4 regions of the uncultured Bacillus sp. genome follow, and region 3 is predicted to be linked to each of the others. Evidence: riboswitches for the same ligand, from Rfam matches in the RefSeq annotation. Region 3 holds a riboswitch; each other region holds the start of a gene.
What was found. Region 3 has a riboswitch for thiamine pyrophosphate ahead of thiC (phosphomethylpyrimidine synthase ThiC). Riboswitches for the same ligand answer to the same signal wherever they lie in the genome.
Positions count from the first base shown of each region.

Region 1: linked by a shared signal. The riboswitch ahead of thiU (HMP/thiamine ABC transporter substrate-binding protein ThiU) and the one ahead of thiC (phosphomethylpyrimidine synthase ThiC) in region 3 are both predicted to bind thiamine pyrophosphate.
Region 2: linked by a shared signal. The riboswitch ahead of Q5C82_RS16920 (acetylornithine deacetylase) and the one ahead of thiC (phosphomethylpyrimidine synthase ThiC) in region 3 are both predicted to bind thiamine pyrophosphate.
Region 4: linked by a shared signal. The riboswitch ahead of tenA (thiaminase II) and the one ahead of thiC (phosphomethylpyrimidine synthase ThiC) in region 3 are both predicted to bind thiamine pyrophosphate.

Region 1 is NZ_CATYRA010000009.1:109,678-114,232, reverse strand. It holds gene Q5C82_RS15510 (ABC transporter ATP-binding protein) at 1-1,135, opposite strand, end outside; gene Q5C82_RS15505 (ECF transporter S component) at 1,122-1,721, opposite strand; gene thiU (HMP/thiamine ABC transporter substrate-binding protein ThiU) at 1,723-2,325, opposite strand; TPP riboswitch at 2,422-2,534, opposite strand; gene ykoG (two-component system response regulator YkoG) at 2,637-3,323, shown strand; gene Q5C82_RS15490 (ATP-binding protein) at 3,327-4,555, shown strand, end outside.
Region 2 is NZ_CATYRA010000011.1:70,946-75,500, forward strand. It holds gene sigE (RNA polymerase sporulation sigma factor SigE) at 1-537, shown strand, start outside; gene sigG (RNA polymerase sporulation sigma factor SigG) at 677-1,459, shown strand; gene Q5C82_RS16915 (ABC transporter ATP-binding protein) at 1,613-2,407, shown strand; TPP riboswitch at 2,420-2,522, shown strand; gene Q5C82_RS16920 (acetylornithine deacetylase) at 2,610-3,890, shown strand; gene Q5C82_RS16925 (YlmC/YmxH family sporulation protein) at 3,973-4,218, shown strand; gene pgeF (peptidoglycan editing factor PgeF) at 4,380-4,555, shown strand, end outside.
Region 3 is NZ_CATYRA010000003.1:375,572-380,126, forward strand. It holds gene katA (catalase KatA) at 1-476, shown strand, start outside; partial or broken gene Q5C82_RS07690 (FbpB family small basic protein) at 501-699, opposite strand; gene thiC (phosphomethylpyrimidine synthase ThiC) at 831-2,603, opposite strand; TPP riboswitch at 2,736-2,843, opposite strand; gene Q5C82_RS07700 (Type 1 glutamine amidotransferase-like domain-containing protein) at 2,912-3,604, opposite strand; gene Q5C82_RS07705 (spore coat protein) at 3,767-3,973, shown strand; gene Q5C82_RS07710 (hypothetical protein) at 4,038-4,241, opposite strand; gene spo0M (sporulation control protein Spo0M) at 4,381-4,555, shown strand, end outside.
Region 4 is NZ_CATYRA010000003.1:91,394-95,948, reverse strand. It holds gene prpE (bis(5'-nucleosyl)-tetraphosphatase PrpE) at 1-293, opposite strand, end outside; gene Q5C82_RS06245 (monovalent cation:proton antiporter family protein) at 527-2,371, shown strand; TPP riboswitch at 2,433-2,541, shown strand; gene tenA (thiaminase II) at 2,623-3,330, shown strand; gene tenI (thiazole tautomerase TenI) at 3,308-3,925, shown strand; gene thiO (glycine oxidase ThiO) at 3,909-4,555, shown strand, end outside.

The DNA.
Region 1 (4,555 bases), on a different contig from region 3:
GATGCTCCGGGTTTTGAAAAACAAATCCCATTCGTTTTCGCAGTTCAGTTTCTTTATACGATTGCAGCGGCTTATCATATAGAAGAATCTTTCCGCTTTTCGGCTTCATCAGACGGGCGAGGACGGATAAGAGTGTTGATTTTCCGGTGCCGTTCGGGCCGACAAGCGCCGTCAAAGAGCCTTCGCGCAAGGAAAAGCTGATGTCTTTGAAAATCGTCTGCTGTCCTCTCGTGAACGAAAGGCTGTTGACTTCCAGCACACTCTTCCCGGAAGGAGCTTCATCCTTTTCGGCATGCCCGGTAAAGGGTTCTTTGAAAAGCGTTTCTTTTGATAAAGTAAACGGCATACTGCGTTTTTCCTGCAGGTCACACACTTTTGGAATCGCGATGCCCATTTGCTTTAGAGTTTCCGCTTCGTGCTGAAATAGATCTTCCGTCCGGCCATCGAGCGCTTTTTTGCCTGCTTTGTCCAGCACGATTGTTCTCTCAATCCAAGGCGTCCATTCATCAAGCTGGTGCTCAATGACGAGGAGGCTGAAGCCTTTTTCTTGCTGAAGATCTTTCATCATGTGAACGAACTCCCGAGCTGAATAAGGATCTAATAAAGAAGTTGGCTCATCTAACATAATAAGCTCAGGCTCCATCGCCAAAATACAGGCGAGAGCCACTTTCTGCTTTTGTCCTCCTGACAGTGCAGATATTGTTTTTTCTTTTAAATGGGTAATACGTAATTTTTCTAATACGGCATCAATCTTCTCTGTCATCTCTTCTCTCGGAACCTGCAGATTTTCCAGCCCAAAAGCGATTTCGTCCTCAACCGTCAGCATGCAAAACTGCTGATCCGGGTCCTGAAAGACGACCCCGCAATGCTGAGCAATCGTTTCGGAGGTTTCAGCGTCTGTGACCGGTTTTTGAAATAAAAATACATGTCCGGACTGTATGCCGTCGCAAGCCTCCGGGTAAAGACCGTTTAAACAAAGGGCGAGCGAGCTTTTTCCGCACCCGCTCGGCCCCAGCAATAAAGCGCATTCCCCTTTTTGCAGCGAAAACGAAATGTTTTGAAACACCGGTTTCTCGTCTTCTTCATAAGAGAAGCTGAGCTGGTCAACCGTCAGGAGCTCATCAAAGGCTTGCATGTTCTGATGCCCGCTTCCGTTTCTTTTTCAGTTCCTTTCCGAGTGCCATTCCGTTTAACACACCCGTATAAGCAAGAGAGTCACTGATTGCTTTTCCGAGCAGCCCCGCAAGCAACGCGCCGGAAATCAGACGGATCACAAGCATAATAAGAAGATAACCTGGTGAATAGGCTGCATAGCCAGAAACAAAGAGATCGTAGAAAAAGCTGGCTACTGAAGATCCCATTCCTGCCAGCAGAAGGACAGGCAGAGAGTATACTTTCCAGCGCGTCGCGAGAAATACAGCCTCAGCCCCGAGACCTTGAACAATACCGATGACGATGACCATCGGGCCAGACGGATTTCCCAGCAGGCACTCAACGAGAGCGGCAATGATTTCAGAAACAAGCGCTGCGCCCGGTTTTCGAATAATGTACGCAGCGATGACGGAAACGATAAACCAAATGCCGTAAATCGGTTCATAGGCGATTGGCCCGAACATACCTGCAAGTACGTTTCCGAAATGCGTGAATAATAAATAAACAACGGCAAAAACGATACTGATAACGGACATGATGACAATTTCTTTTACTTTCCAGCTTTTCATTTTATCCCTGCTTTCTGTTTTTTCTTGATGGACTGTTAGCCGAGAGATTCACAGTCATGGTTACGTGGTTTGTTTGCTGTTCAGCCATGCGGAAAACGGCCTCCAGTGTTCTGAACACGTCATGCGCATCCCCGTCAAGCTCACTCGCATAATGGACACCTTGTACGAAGGTGCCTTCTGCTTTCGCAATATCGAGAGCTTCCATGATCAAGCCCATATAATCCGGCTCATTCATCGGATAAAGCGCAAATTGGCACGGCGCTTCCGCGAACAGGCTTCGGACAGCATCTTCATTGACACGCTTATCGTTTACAGAAAGATATGTATCTCCCTGTGTATCGCCCGGGCATCCGATGGAAAACGTCCCGTTCATGACGATGTGTTTTTCGCTGTTCGCCGCATAAAGGTAAATGGCTTTGGCAGCGTCGAATACATGATCAATCGATCCGCGCAAGACTGTGCTGATATGATCTGTTTTCGTCCAAACCTTAGATGTGTCGGTTTTTTTCAGCGCTGACTTGATCACACTGATAAAATCATCCGTCATCGGGTATAAAGAGAACCGAAAACCGGCGATTCTGCTTGTCCCGCAAATATGATCCATTTCTCCGACCTCCTGTTTTTTTGGTAAAATAAAAAACTGCATATCCTAAGGGAATATGCAGTCATAGATCGATTAAGCGCACAAAAAAATACACCATTCGGTCAACCTGCACTTCCCCACGCTGGTATTATCCAGATCGGGTCATAAGGGATCAAAGCGCGTGTTTGCGCGCTTTATCTCAGCCAAAAACAGCACCCCTAGTGCTTTCCGTATACAATTTTTTATTTTGACATCATAATAGATGATAAGAATCATTTTGTAAACAATGAAATCATTTTTTTTCATATAGGGACAGGAGAGGATGATCAAATTTGGAAAAAGGGCACATATTAATCGTGGAAGATGAGGAAAAAATCGCCAGGGTGCTCCAGCTTGAATTGGAATATGAAGGATATAATGTCACCATTAAATACAATGGCACTGAAGGACTGAATGCGGCCGCGGAAGGCAGGTATTCCTTAGTGCTTCTAGACGTCATGCTTCCGGGACTTAGCGGCCTGGAAGTGCTGCGCCGCTTGAGAAAAACGGATCAGCAGACACCGGTCATTTTATTAACGGCACGCGACAGTATCCCTGATAAGGTAACAGGGCTGGACATCGGTGCGAATGACTACGTCACCAAGCCGTTTGAAATTGAGGAATTGCTTGCGAGAATCAGGGTGGCGCTGCGCCAAAATGGAACAAAAACAGAAGATATCGACACCTTTCTTACATATGACGACTTGCGGGTGAACGAAAAAACCCGTGAAGTGAGGCGCGGAGACAAAGAGGTGGAATTAACGCCCCGGGAATTTGATTTGCTCGTCTATATGCTGAAACATCCGCAGCAAGTGCTGACACGGGAACAGATTCTAAACTCTGTATGGGGATTTGATTATATCGGTGATACAAATGTGGTGGACGTTTACATCAGATACATCAGAAAAAAACTGGACTATCCTTACGAAAAACAGCTGATCCATACTGTTCGAGGGGTCGGCTATGCCATTAAGGGGTAAACGATGAAGCTGAAGACCAAGATTCATCTGTACACATCAATATCGCTGCTGGTTTTATTAATTTTGGTCCATACCGCAGTCTATCTCATTTTTTCGTCCGCGCTGACCTCAAAGGATGCAGGTAGGCTTGCGGATGAGACGGATAACATTGCCGAAGCGCTACATGCTGCTGAAACAGAAGGAGTCGCTTTGCAGGACATGCTGCAGGCTTATCTTCCGGCAAACGGCATGGTTCGTGTAGTGAATGGTGATCAAAAAGCCGTCATGACCATGACAAAAGAAAAAGCGTATAAACATTTTCCAATCTCTTATCACAGCGGGGAAACGGTAGATGTAAGGAAACATGACGGCAAACTGTTTGCTGAGGCTGCTGTTCCCGTTATTTGGACCGATGGGCAAGTGGTATCTCTTCAGCTGGTTGAAAGGCTGGAGAACACAGAGGAGAGTCTGTTTCTGCTAAAAATCATTTTAATCGCTGCAAGTGCTGCTGTCTGTATCGCTTCTTTTTTTGCCGGCAGCTTGCTTGCCCGCCGTATCATCAATCCGATCAGACGATTAATGATGACGATGAAAGACATACAGCGGGAGAAAGCATTTAAAACAATTTCTTTGGAAGGTCAGTCGTACGACGAGTTATATCAAATGGGGCTGACATTTAATGAGATGGCGATGATGCTGAAAGAGCATTATGATAAACAGCAGCAATTCGTTCAAGATGCTTCACACGAATTGAAAACCCCGCTCACAATTATAGAAAGCTACAGCAGCCTGATGAAACGGTGGGGGGCAAAAAAACCGGAAGTGCTTGAGGAATCGATAGAAGCCATTCATTCAGAAGCGGTGCATATGAAAAAACTGACCAATCAGCTTCTGGCGTTGGCCAAAAGCCATAAAGGACTTGAGCTTGACCTCAAAACAATCGATCTGGTTGAAGTATCGCGCGCCGTCATGCAAACGCTCCAGCCCGTCTATCAGCGTGATATTTTGCTTGAAACTGATAAGGAGAGCCTGTTTGTTGCAGCTGATGAAGAACGCATCAAGCAGCTGCTGACCATTTTGCTCGATAATGCCATAAAGTATAGTGAAAAAGCCATTGTGTTGTCGGCCGGAACGAGGAATGGCCGGCCGTTTCTGTCTGTTAGAGATAAAGGCATCGGAATACCTGAGGAGCATATCCCGCACCTGTTCGAACGGTTCTACCGGGCGGATGAGGCACGAAACAGAAAAACAGG
Region 2 (4,555 bases), on a different contig from region 3:
TTGATTGAACGCAATTTGCGCCTGGTCGTCTATATCGCCCGTAAATTTGAAAATACGGGAATTAATATAGAGGATTTAATCAGCATCGGTACCATCGGATTAATCAAAGCTGTGAATACGTTCAATCCAGAAAAGAAAATCAAGCTGGCGACCTATGCCTCCCGCTGTATAGAAAACGAAATCCTGATGTATTTAAGGAGAAACAACAAAATCCGTTCAGAGGTTTCCTTTGATGAGCCGCTTAATATTGATTGGGACGGCAATGAGCTTTTGCTTTCTGATGTGCTTGGCACTGACGATGACATCATCACAAAAGACATAGAAGCTAACGTAGATAAAAAGCTTTTGAAAAAAGCGCTTGAACAGCTCAATGAGAGAGAAAAACAAATCATGGAACTCCGTTTTGGTCTTGTCGGCGAAGAGGAAAAGACCCAAAAGGATGTAGCGGATATGATGGGGATTTCCCAGTCCTATATTTCTCGTCTTGAGAAACGAATCATTAAAAGATTGCGAAAAGAATTCAACAAAATGGTGTAAAAAATTTTTTGCGGGTAATCCCTTGATTCTACAAGGATTTGCCAATTGTGACTTTTTTTCGGTCTGAGTAAAGTGCATATTTTTCCCACCCAAGGAGATACTTAACGTTGTACAGCAGCTCCTGTAGGGAGGGAAAAAAGTGTCGAGAAATAAAGTCGAAATCTGCGGGGTGGATACCTCCAAATTACCAGTACTCAAGAATGAAGAGATGAGAAAGCTGTTTAGGCAGCTGCAGGATGAAGGCGATGATTCAGCAAGAGAAAAGCTTGTAAACGGGAACTTGCGTCTTGTCTTAAGTGTCATTCAAAGATTTAATAACAGAGGAGAGTATGTTGATGACTTATTTCAGGTCGGCTGCATCGGACTAATGAAATCCATTGATAATTTTGACCTAAGCCACAATGTTAAGTTTTCAACATACGCTGTACCTATGATTATCGGAGAGATCCGCAGGTATTTACGCGATAATAACCCGATCCGTGTCTCAAGATCACTCCGGGATATCGCTTATAAGGCACTTCAGGTAAGAGAGCGGTTAATCAGTGAGACAAGCAAGGAGCCGACTGCAGAAGACATCGCAAAAGTTCTTGAAGTACCGCATGAGGAAATCGTGTTTGCGCTTGATGCCATCCAGGATCCGGTTTCTCTATTTGAACCGATCTATAACGACGGTGGAGACCCGATCTATGTGATGGATCAAATCAGTGATGAGCGCAATAAAGATTCACAATGGATTGAAGAGCTGGCTTTAAAAGAGGGCATGAGAAGACTGAATGATAGGGAAAAAATGATCCTGAGAAAGCGATTCTTCCAAGGGAAAACTCAAATGGAAGTAGCCGAGGAAATCGGGATTTCCCAAGCACAGGTGTCCAGACTTGAAAAAGCGGCTATCAAACAAATGAATAAAAATATCCATCAATAATGAAATAGAAAGCCTTTAAAACGATTGTGTTTTAAAGGCTTTTCTATTGATTGCGGGCGGTTTACGTTTTGGAAAAAATAAGGTATCCTAGTTCGTACAAAGTTTTATGAAAATTTAAATAATTATAAAAGGGCAGTAAAGAGGAGGACCACGATGATTTTGCAGCTTGACAATGTCTCACTAAAACGGAATGGAAAATGGATACTGAGAGATATTCATTGGAAGGTGGAAGAAAAGGAAAATTGGGTGCTTTACGGACTGAATGGCGCCGGAAAGACAGCCCTGTTAAATATGCTTTGCTCATATTATTTTCCAACATCGGGCGAGATGGAGGTGCTTGGCCATGAATTTGGTAAAACGGAGCTTGGAGAGAAACTTAGACGGAAAATCGGCCTCGTCTCAGCGGCGCTTCAGCAAAAATTTTATCCGGCAGATTCAGCATTTGAAATTGCTTTGAGCGGAGCTTACGCTTCGATTGGATTATATGAAACACCAAGTGCAGAAATCAGGGAAAAAGCGATTGGTTTGTTAGAGGACTTGGGAGCAATTGAATTTGCCGACCGCCGCTATGAAACCCTTTCTCAAGGAGAAAAACAAAGAGCCCTGATTGCAAGAGCGCTTATGGCTGATCCGGAGCTGCTGATACTGGACGAACCGGTCACAGGGCTGGATTTTATTGCCCGGGAAAAGCTGTTAGACACGATTACATACATTGCAAATAAAGAAAATGCGCCATCGATCCTTTACGTGACTCATCATGCGGAAGAAATTTTGCCGGTCTTTGACAAAGCCCTTTTGTTAAAACAGGGAGAGGTCTTTAAATCGGGAGCAATAAAGGAAATGCTTACTGATCACATACTTTCCGCTTTTTTTGATACGCCAATCCATGTATTATGGAATCAGGATCGGCCGTTTTTAACAAGAGCCGAGCCGATAACGAATGCCTGACAAACACATATCGATTCATCCTAGGGGTGCTTTGCGAAGCTGAGAGAGACATTTGTCTTAACCCTTTTGACCTGATCTGGATCATGCCAGCGGAGGGAAGCGGTGAAAAAACGGAGTACATAGGACTCTGTTTGTTTTTATTAAGCCGTTTCATAACATTTGAAACGGCTTTTTTGATTTTAAAGAATAGGAGCGGATCGCATTGAATCAACAAATAGACTCTCTGTTAACAAAGGTGGAAGATCAAAAGGAGGAGCTTATTCAGCTAGCAAAAACGCTGATTTCCTATAAAACACCTGCTCCGCCTGCAAGAAATACCGACGGCATTCAGTCTTGGATTGCTGGGTTTTTAAAGGAAATGCGATTCTCGATCGATAAATGGGACGTGTACCCAGGAGATCCCAATGTTGTAGGTCTACTAAAGGGAACAGATTCAGCAGATTATCATAGCTTGATCATCAATGGCCATGTAGATGTGGCAGAGGTAAAAGAGGATGAGGAGTGGGAGCATGATCCGTTTCATCCAATTGAAAAAAACGGTCTCTTAATCGGGCGGGGCGCTTCTGATATGAAAGGCGGAATGGCGTGTGTGCTGTTTGCGGTGAAATTGATTCGTGAAGCCGACATTGAACTTCCCGGTGATTTTATTCTGCAATCGGTTATCGGGGAGGAAGTTGGAGAAGCCGGCACGCTTGAATGCTGCAAGAGGGGCTATCATGCTGATTTTGCAGTTGTCGCGGATACGAGCGATATGCATATTCAAGGTCAAGGCGGTGTCATTACAGGATGGATTGAAATCAAAAGCAGTCAAACGTTTCATGATGGGACGAGGCGGAATATGATTCACGCAGGCGGAGGAACATTCGGGGCAAGCGCAATTGAAAAAATGGCAAAAATCATTGCGGGGCTCGGAGAACTGGAGCGCCACTGGTCTATCATGAAAAGGTATCCCGGTTTTAAACCAGGCACAAATACGATAAACCCGGCTGTCATAGAAGGCGGCAGACATGCGGCTTTTATAGCGGACGAGTGCCGGCTGTGGATCACAGTCCATTTTTACCCGAATGAAACTCATGAACAAGTGGCAGCAGAAATAGAAGATTACATTAACCGGCTGAGTGACAGTGATATTTGGCTTAGGGAAAACCGCCCTGTCTTCAAGTGGGGAGGTTCATCTATGATTGAAGACAGAGGAGAAATTTTTCCGGCACTGGAAGTTGACCCTGGCCACCCAGGCGTATCAGCGCTTACAGCGTCTCATGAGAAAGTGAAACGTGAGCGCCCGGTTATGGACGTTTCTCAATCCGTTACAGACGGAGGATGGCTGTATAATGCCGGCATTCCAAGCGTGATTTACGGACCTGGAGATCTGCATAATGCACACGCCGTGAACGAGGAGGTATCGATTGAGCAACTGGTAGATTATACGAAAATTATGCTCAATTTTATCATCAGCTGGTGCAGCCGTAAAAAAGAACAGTGACCATGAAAATTTCTTCTTGCTGACAAGGTTCAGCCTGCCCGTTCATATACTTGAAAAAAGGACGGAAAAAGGACGTGATGGAATGATCAGCATTTCAGAATTTCAGGTGAAGGATGTCGTCAATGTCTCAAACGGAAAAAAGCTGGGGAGCATTGGTGATATAGATATCAATGTGACCACTGGAAAAATTCAGGCGATCATACTAGGTGGAAATGGGAAAGTTCTCGGATTTTTTGGAAAAGAAGAGGAATTGGTCATTCCATGGCGAAATATAGTAAAAATCGGGGAAGATGTAATCTTGGTCCGATTAAATGAACCGCATGCATAACTTGTTCGTCTGCTGCGGATTGGCAAATGCCGGAAGTCTGGATTCTTCCGGCACATTTCATTTAGAAATATACAAATCGGCGCTCAACGAATGCAGAAAGATGTGGTAAAATAAGTGGGAAATTCCGCTTTTTTAAATGTTTGTCGAAAGGTTGGATCATCATGAATACATATCACCCATTCAGTCTTACCACACCCTCGACACTCATGATACAAGACTGGACACAAACGAATCAAAACAACAGAGAAGTCATTGCCGGATTTACTACGAAAAACGGCGGTGTCAGCCAAAAGCCTTTTGAATCGTTAAATACAGGATTGCACGTTCATGACAAAGA
Region 3 (4,555 bases):
CGGATAAAATGCTTCAAGGCCGGCTGTTTGCTTATCATGATGCACACCGCTACCGTGTCGGTGCGAACCATCAAGCGCTGCCAATCAACCGCGCACGCAACGAAGTAAACAATTATCAGCGTGACGGACAAATGCGTTTTGACAATAACGGCGGCGGATCTGTTTATTACGAGCCTAACAGCTTCGGTGGTCCGAAAGAGTCACCTGAAGATAAACAAGCAGCATATCCGGTACAAGGAATCGCTGACAGCGTAAGCTACGATCACAACGACCACTACACACAAGCCGGTGACCTCTATCGTTTAATGAGCGAAGATGAGCGTGCCCGCCTTGTTGAAAATATCGTAAACGCCATGAAGCCGGTAGAAAAAGAAGAGATCAAACTTCGCCAAATCGAGCATTTCTACAAAGCGGATCCTGAATACGGAAAACGCGTGGCAGAAGGCCTTGGATTGCCGATTAAAAAAGATGCTTAATAGAAGTGTAAAAACCCGCTGTAATTAGCGGGTTTTTTTATATTTAGTTACGCACCGCCGTATGCTTCTTATCAATCTTCATATAAATTTCCTCCATAAGCTCCGCGCTGTTCATAATCTCTCTTTTGTTTTTTTCAATCAGAAGATCAAGCGGCAAAATCTGATTCCCATATGTTTTTCGCTTCCTGAATCGTTTTCTCCCCTTCTCTTTTTTGATTCCCATCAATGATCCCTCCTTTTTCATACAAAAAAGGCCCTTATCTAAAAGATAAGGGCCTTCGGTGTCCCGATCAGCCAATGCTGGAAATATATATTAGCTATATTAAAACGTATTCCATTTCGCCTGTCAATCTATTATTTATACAGCTTGCTGCCTTGATTCACAAATTCTTCAGCTTTTTCTTTCATTCCCTCTTGAATGGCATCCCATTCACTAAGCTCTTTATCCTTCGCATAATCCCGAATATCCTGAGAAATTCTCATACTGCAAAACTTCGGCCCGCACATTGAACAAAAGTGAGCGGTTTTTGCTCCTTCTGCCGGCAGTGTTTCATCATGATATTCAAGCGCTCTTTCCGGATCAAGAGATAAATTAAACTGGTCTCGCCAGCGGAATTCAAAGCGGGCTTTCGATAACGCATCATCCCGTATTTGCGCTCCGGGATGTCCTTTTGCAAGATCTGCTGCGTGCGCAGCAATTTTATATGTAATGACCCCTTCACGAACATCATCACGGTTTGGCAAACCCAAATGCTCCTTCGGCGTTACATAACAAAGCATTGCTGTCCCATACCAGCCGATCATCGCCGCTCCGATCGCTGAAGTAATATGGTCATAGCCCGGCGCAATATCCGTCGTCAGCGGCCCCAATGTGTAAAAAGGCGCTTCTTTGCAAATGTCCATTTGTTTATCGACGTTCTCTTTGATTTTATGCATCGGCACATGCCCCGGTCCCTCAATCATCACCTGAACATCATGCTTCCAGGCAATTTGCGTCAGTTCTCCGAGGGTCTCTAATTCAGCAAATTGCGCTTCGTCATTGGCATCAGCGATTGATCCGGGGCGAAGCCCGTCCCCAAGAGAAAAAGCAATATCATACGTTTTCATGATTTCACAGATTTCTTCAAAATGAGTATACAAAAAGCTTTCCTGATGATGGGCCAGACACCACTGTGCCATAATCGCGCCTCCGCGTGACACGATTCCAGTTGTCCGTTTGGCGGTTAGCGGGACATACCGCAGCAAAACACCAGCGTGAATCGTAAAATAATCCACTCCCTGTTCTGCCTGCTCAATCAGCGTATCACGGTAAATCTCCCACGTTAAATCCTCCGCTACGCCGTTTACTTTTTCAAGCGCCTGATAAATCGGAACAGTTCCCACAGGCACAGGGCAATTGCGAATAATCCATTCACGCGTCGTATGAATATCTTTTCCGGTAGAAAGATCCATCATCGTATCCGCTCCCCAGCGGATGGCCCACGTCATTTTTTCCACTTCTTCTTCAATTGATGACGTAACCGCTGAATTTCCGATATTCGCATTAATCTTCACATGGAAATTCCGGCCGATAATCATCGGTTCACTTTCAGGGTGATTAATATTTGAAGGAATGATCGCCCGGCCGCTCGCTACCTCATCTCTGACAAATTCGGGAGCCACATGCTCGCGAATGGCGATAAACTCCATCTCAGGTGTAATGATACCCTTTTTGGCATAATGCATTTGGGTGACATTTTGGCCTGCTTTCGCCCTCAGCGGTTTCCGCTTTAGTTCTGGGTAGCTTATGTTTGGGTTTGCTTTTTTATAACCGTTATCTTCTGGTTTTATAGTCCGTCCTTCATATTCTTCAACATCGCCGCGCTCTGTGATCCATTTTTGGCGGAGCGGCTTTAATCCTTCTTGAATATTAATGGTCACATCAGGGTCCGTATACGGTCCGCTTGTATCATATACACGCACAGGCACGTTTTCCTCTTCGCCGAACGATCCTGTCGTCGGACTTAAGGCGATTTCCCTCATCGGCACTTGGATGTCAGAGGAAGAGCCCTCCACGTATACTTTTTTACTCCCCGAAAAACTCGACATAATGGAAATGTTGGCTTGCTGCACTGAATCGTTTTGCATCATTGATCCTTCCCCTCTCTTCGTTTGAAAGGACAAAATCAAGCCCATAACCAGCACAAAAAACCGGATTCAAATGAATGAACCCGGTTACAGTCAGAAAGAAACATATTATTGCCCAGCACGACAATAATAAAAACAATTCCTCTACTTCCCCACGCTGGTACGAACCAGATCAGGTCCAAAGGGTTAAGAAGCTTACCTTCTCTCTCAGCCCGAAAGCGGGCACCCCCAGTAACTATTGATTTCGGACTCATCTTAACATAAAACCAATTGAAAAAAAAGAGAAAAATAGAAAATATTCAGCCAAATCAATCCAAGTATTTGACCGTCAGCGGAATTTCAGATATCTCATGTGCACCCCTCATCACCCGATATGCCTTTGCATCCGGTCTTGAACTCACAGTCTGAAACAGCTGATCATTTATGAAATGGAGAGCCGCTCCATCGTCCGCCGCATAGCCATCGCACAAGAATTCGTTAAATATCAGCTGGTGGTATATCGGTCTCCGATTCTTTTCACCGTCATAATGAGGACAAAAGCTCCCTTGTAAAAAACCTAAACTTTTCATACTTGTCAGCGGTCCGGCTGAATCTGTCACCCCTTCTTCAAACCAGCAGATCGCACCGGCACTTAATCCAGCTAAAATCACCCCGTTCTTCCATGCCTCCCTGAGAATAAGCTCCAGCCCCCACTCCTTCCATAGCACAAGCATATTCCGCGTATTTCCCCCGCCAACATAAATCACGTCCTTTTCCATAACAAAAGAAATTAAATCCGTTGACGGCGGCTTAAATAAGGATAAATGAGACGGCACACAATCCAGTGTTTGAAATGCCTGATAAAATCGCTGAACATATTTTTGGGAATCACCGCTCGCCGTCGGCAAAAAACAAATGCGAGGCGACTCCCGTTCCGCTTGATTGATGATATATTGATCAAGGGACAAATTTTCCGGCTCCATCGAAAAACCTCCGCCGCCCATCGCAATAATCTGCTTCATCATCCCACTCCCCGAAAAAGTTTGTTAATCATTATAGCATTTTGTATAAATGCATGATACAAGGCTAAATACTTCTTAATAGGAGGATCTAGAAGAGAAAACCTCTGACAATAACACGAGGTGAAGCCATTGAACGATTTTCCAGCCCCAATTATACCTATTATGGTTCTTGATTGCTTAACAACAATACAAACCAGCATAAAAAAGTACACTGTCGCAATAACAGAAACTACAAACCCCGACCTCAGAACAGCGTTGCATGATCAATTAGATGCAGCTGTTCATCTGCATGGGGAACTATCTGAACTTCTGATGGAAAAAGGCTGGATCCTGAGTAAACCATTTCAAATCGATTTGCTTTTATATTGAGGAGAACTGTAACAAAGTCACAAAAAAAGACGGAATCTCATCTTTCAGATCCCGTCTCTCCCTTTTATTGCTCCACTCTTCTTAAAGCCTCGTTTACCGTTTCTTTTATAAACGCATCTTCACCGCTTAATCGGTCTAAACTAAGATCTCCGTTTCTCAGCCTTTCGGAAATATTGTTTATATCCTCCTCTACCGTGATTTGCAGCTCACCAGCCAAAAACATTCTGTGTAATTCATCAGCAACCATACTTTCTTTATCCATTTCAATCCGCTCCTTTGCTTTCAATATTATTCTTAGTCTGTCCCTAGGCCGGACGAATAATAGGTAAAAAGTATGAATCAAATGAATCTTTTTTCTTCCTTCTTACGTATATCTGTTGAGAAAAAGAAAAAGGGGAAGATCTAATATGTCATTTTTTAAGAAGCTTGCGGCAAGTGCCGGTATCGGTGCTGCAAAAGTAGAAACAATTTTAGAGAAAGACGCATATTATCCAGGAGAAGAAGTACGGGGAACTGTCCATGTCAAAGGCGGAAAAATCGCTCAGGACATCCGCTATATTGATTTACAGCTTAACACACGGT
Region 4 (4,555 bases), 280 kb from region 3:
GTTGTTTCGAGACCATGCATCACTTTCACCGGATTTCCTTTTAAGTAGCGGTACAGCTTATTACAATGATTTCCCGGGACATAACGTGCAGCGCCTTTTTCGTAAGCGCCCGATACAAAGCGGATGACCTCTATCGATTTGGGGCCTCTGTCGGTTAAATCTCCGGCAAAAACAAGCACCCTGCCTTCCTCGTGGACAGGTACTCCATTTTTGATCGTATAGCCAAGATTTTTGATTAATGCAGTCATTTCGTCATAGCAGCCATGAATATCGCTGATTATGTCGTAAGCCATTCGGCATCCTCCTTACCAATGATTTTATTTATTATGATGCAAAGTGTTGTGAGTCATCACAAGCTTTTATGTGCAAATTATAGAAGAATCATTTTCTAAACAAGATTTAGACCATATTACTTTATTTTTTATCATCACCCTTGTTAAAATCGCGTTATGTTTTTTTAAAAATTGAGGTTTTGTTCTTTGATTAAGAACTGGAATAACCCTGATCTAAAAAGGAGGTTCTGATTATGGCGCATACATCTGTCGCATCTTTAGTTGTTGTACTTATCGTTGCATTTTTGACACCCATCCTTTTGCATCGGTTTAAACTCAGCATCCCGGTTGTTGTTGCTGAAATCATTATGGGATTGATCATAGGAAAAAGCGGCCTTAATTTAGTTGTGGAGGGTGACACATGGCTCCAGACGCTTTCTATGCTCGGATTTATCTTTTTAATGTTTTTAAGCGGGCTTGAAATTGATTTTTCATCGTTTGAGAAAGGAAAGAAAAAGCAGCTTATGCCGAACGGCAAAGAAGCGCCTAATACGTTTGCTGCGGCATCTATCATTTTTGGCGGTATTTTTATTTTATCATTGCTGCTGTCCTATGGGTTCGTCTTGGCAGGATTTATCGAAAATGCATTCTTAATGACGCTTATTATTTCAACAATTTCATTAGGCGTTGTCGTTCCAACATTAAAAGAAGAACGAATCATGAATTCAAATATCGGGCAGATTATTTTGCTCGTTGCTGTTATTGCTGATTTGGCTACGATGATTCTTCTTGCTGTTTTTTCTTCTTTATACGGAGAGGATAGCGGAAACATGTGGCTTCTGATGATCCTGTTTGCAGCCGGAGTGGTGCTTTACTTTTTCGGCCGGATCTTCAAACATCGCTCTTTTGTTCAATCCATGTCAAAAGGGACGATCCAGATCGGAACGCGCGCGATTTTTACGTTAATTATCGTACTCGTTGCCCTGTCTGAATCACTTGGGGCAGAAAATATTCTCGGCGCTTTCTTAGCAGGTGTTCTCGTTTCCCTTCTTTCACCAAACAAAGAACTTGTTCAGCAGCTGGATTCATTCGGCTACGGGTTCTTAATTCCGATTTTCTTTGTGATGGTCGGTGTGAAGCTGGATATATGGACCCTTTTCCAAGATCCGAAAATATTAATCATGATTCCACTTCTGCTTTTGGCGCTGTTAGTAAGCAAAATCATTCCTGTCCTGTACTTGAAGAAGTGGTATGATAACCGAACCGTTTTGGCATCTGGTTTCCTGCTGACATCAACTCTTTCGCTCGTGATTGCCGCTGCGACAATCGGCCAGCAGCTTCACGTGATCAGCGCAAATATGTCAGGAGCGCTGACGTTAGTAGCCGTCATTGCCAGTATTTTTTCGCCGGTCTTCTTTAAAAAATTGTACAAACGGGAAGAGCAGCCGGAGGAGAAAAAGACGATTACGTTTATCGGTGCAAACCAAATGACATTACCTGTTACTCTTGAACTGCCGGAGGAAGAGTATGATGTGCGTGTTGTACACGTCTACCAAGAGAATGCGGAGGAAAAGCTGTCAGAATCAGTATTTACCGTCGAAACGATTTCTGACTATGAACACGAGACGCTTGAATCACTCGGCATTTTTGATACGGATATCCTCGTTGTTGCGACAGGTAATGAAGACATGAATGCGGACATTGCATTACTTGCAAAAGAAAAAGGCACAGAAAGAATCATTGCCAGCGTAGGATCACCGGAGAATGAAGCAGCTCTGAAGGAGCAGGGAATCAGCATCTTTTCTATTCTGTTGTCAACAAAAACACTGCTTCGCGCTCTGATAGAAGCGCCTGGAGTCATGAGGCTTCTCACGAACCAGGAGTCTTCGCTGTATCAAATTAATATGGAAAACAGCACTTACGACGGTGTGATTTTGCGGGAATTCCCTTTAACAGGCGACGTCATCTTTGTCAGGATTTTCAGAGGTGTGGATAGCATCGTTCCACATGGGGACACAAGGCTGAAACTGGGAGACCGCTTAATTGTTACCGGATCTCGCGGGTACGTAACGGAGCTTAAGAAAACATTGGAAGGATAAACCTTGACCAAATAGGGATTCGTGTTAATATAGAGGTGCAGAACAATTCAATATGTATTCGTATAACCACTAGGGGTGTCCTTCATAAGGGCTGAGATAAAAGTGTGACTTTTAGACCCTCATAACTTGAACAGGTTCAGACCTGCGTAGGGAAGTGGAGCGGTATTTGTGTTATTTTACTACGCCAATTCCAAACCACTTTTCCTTGCGGGAAAGTGGTTTTTTTATTTATCAGACAGGGGGAATGACGTGTGAAGTTTTCAGAAGAATGCCGCAGTGCAGCAGCAGAATGGTGGGAGGGGAGTTTTGTCCATCCGTTCGTTCAGGGAATCGGTGACGGAACGCTTCCGATTGATCGTTTTAAATACTACGTGCTTCAGGATTCTTATTATTTAACGCATTTTGCGAAGGTGCAATCGTTTGGCGCCGCTTATGCGAAGGACCTTTATACAACGGGACGGATGGCAAGCCACGCCCAAGGTACATATGAGGCAGAAATGGCGCTTCATCGCGAGTTTGCGGAGCTGTTGGAAATCAGTGAAGAAGAGAGCAAGGCGTTTAAGCCTTCTCCTACGGCGTACTCTTATACATCCCATATGTACCGTGCGGTTTTGGGCGGGAATTTTGCTGAGATATTAGCGGCTCTGCTGCCATGCTACTGGCTGTATTATGAGGTTGGTGAGAAATTGCTGCAATGTGATCCGGGGCATCCGATTTATCAGAAGTGGATCGGCACATACGGCGGTGACTGGTTCAGACAGCAGGTCGAAGAGCAAATCAATCGCTTTGATGAGCTGGCGGAAAACAGCACGGAGGAAGTGCGGGCCAAGATGAAAGAGAATTTTGTTATTTCCAGCTTCTATGAATATCAATTTTGGGGAATGGCCTATCGAAAAGAAGGCTGGTCCGACCGCGGCATAAAAGAGGTGGAGGAATTTGGAGCTTCACGCCATAACTGATGACTGCAAGCCGGTTGAAGAGTTAGCGAGAGCAATCATAGCTATTCGGAATGAAGTTGATTTTATACACATTCGGGAACGGTCAAAATCGGCGGCCGACATTTTGAAACTGCTCGGGCTTATTTCCGAAGGCGGTGTTGATAAACGAAAACTGATCATGAATGGGCGGGTGGATATTGCGCTTTTTTCTACGATTCATCGTGTACAGCTGCCGAGCAGCAGCTTTTCGCCGAAGCAGGTCAGAGCCAGATTTCCTCACCTTCATATTGGTCGGTCGGTGCATTCGCTTGAGGAAGCAGTTCAAGCAGAAAAGGAAGACGCAGACTACGTGTTGTTCGGCCATGTGTTTGAAACGGATTGTAAAAAGGGTCTTGAAGGCAGAGGTGTGTCATTGCTGTCAGATATCAAACAGCGGATTTCCGTCCCGGTTATTGCGATCGGCGGAATGACGCCGGACAGATTAAGAGACGTAAAACGAGCAGGAGCAGAAGGTATTGCAGTCATGTCGGGAATTTTTTCTTCCGCTGACCCTTTGGAAGCTGCCAGACGATATTCCCGCAAGCTAAAGGAGATGCGCTATGAAAAGGCATTATGATGCAGTTGTCATTGGAGGCGGAATTATTGGTTCCGCGATTGCTTATCATTTAGCAAAGGAAAACAAAAACATCGCATTGTTTGAAAGTGGAACAATGGGCGGCAGAACAACAAGTGCTGCTGCCGGAATGCTGGGCGCCCATGCCGAGTGCGAGGAACGTGACGCGTTTTTTGACTTTGCCATGCACAGCCAGCGTCTGTACAAAGGTCTTGGAGAAGAGCTTTACACGTTAAGCGGTATTGATATCAGACAGCATAACGGCGGTATGTTTAAGCTTGCGTTTTCTGAAGAAGATGTGCTGCGGCTGAGGAAGATGGACGACTTGGATTCTGTCAGCTGGCATACAAAAGAAGAAGTTTTAGAAAAAGAGCCGTATACGGCTGGTGACATTTTCGGGGCAGCCTTCATTCAAGATGATGTGCATGTTGAGCCTTATTTTGTTTGTAAGGCATATGCGAAAGCAGCGAGAGCGCTTGGGGCTGAGATTTTTGAGCATACTCCTGTCCTGCAAGTTGAACGTGACGGTGAAGCGCTGTCCATCGAGACGTCGAATGGCAACATATGGGCGGATCATGTCGTGGTTGCCAGCGGGGTATGGAGCGGAATGTTTTTTAAACAGCTCGGGCTGAA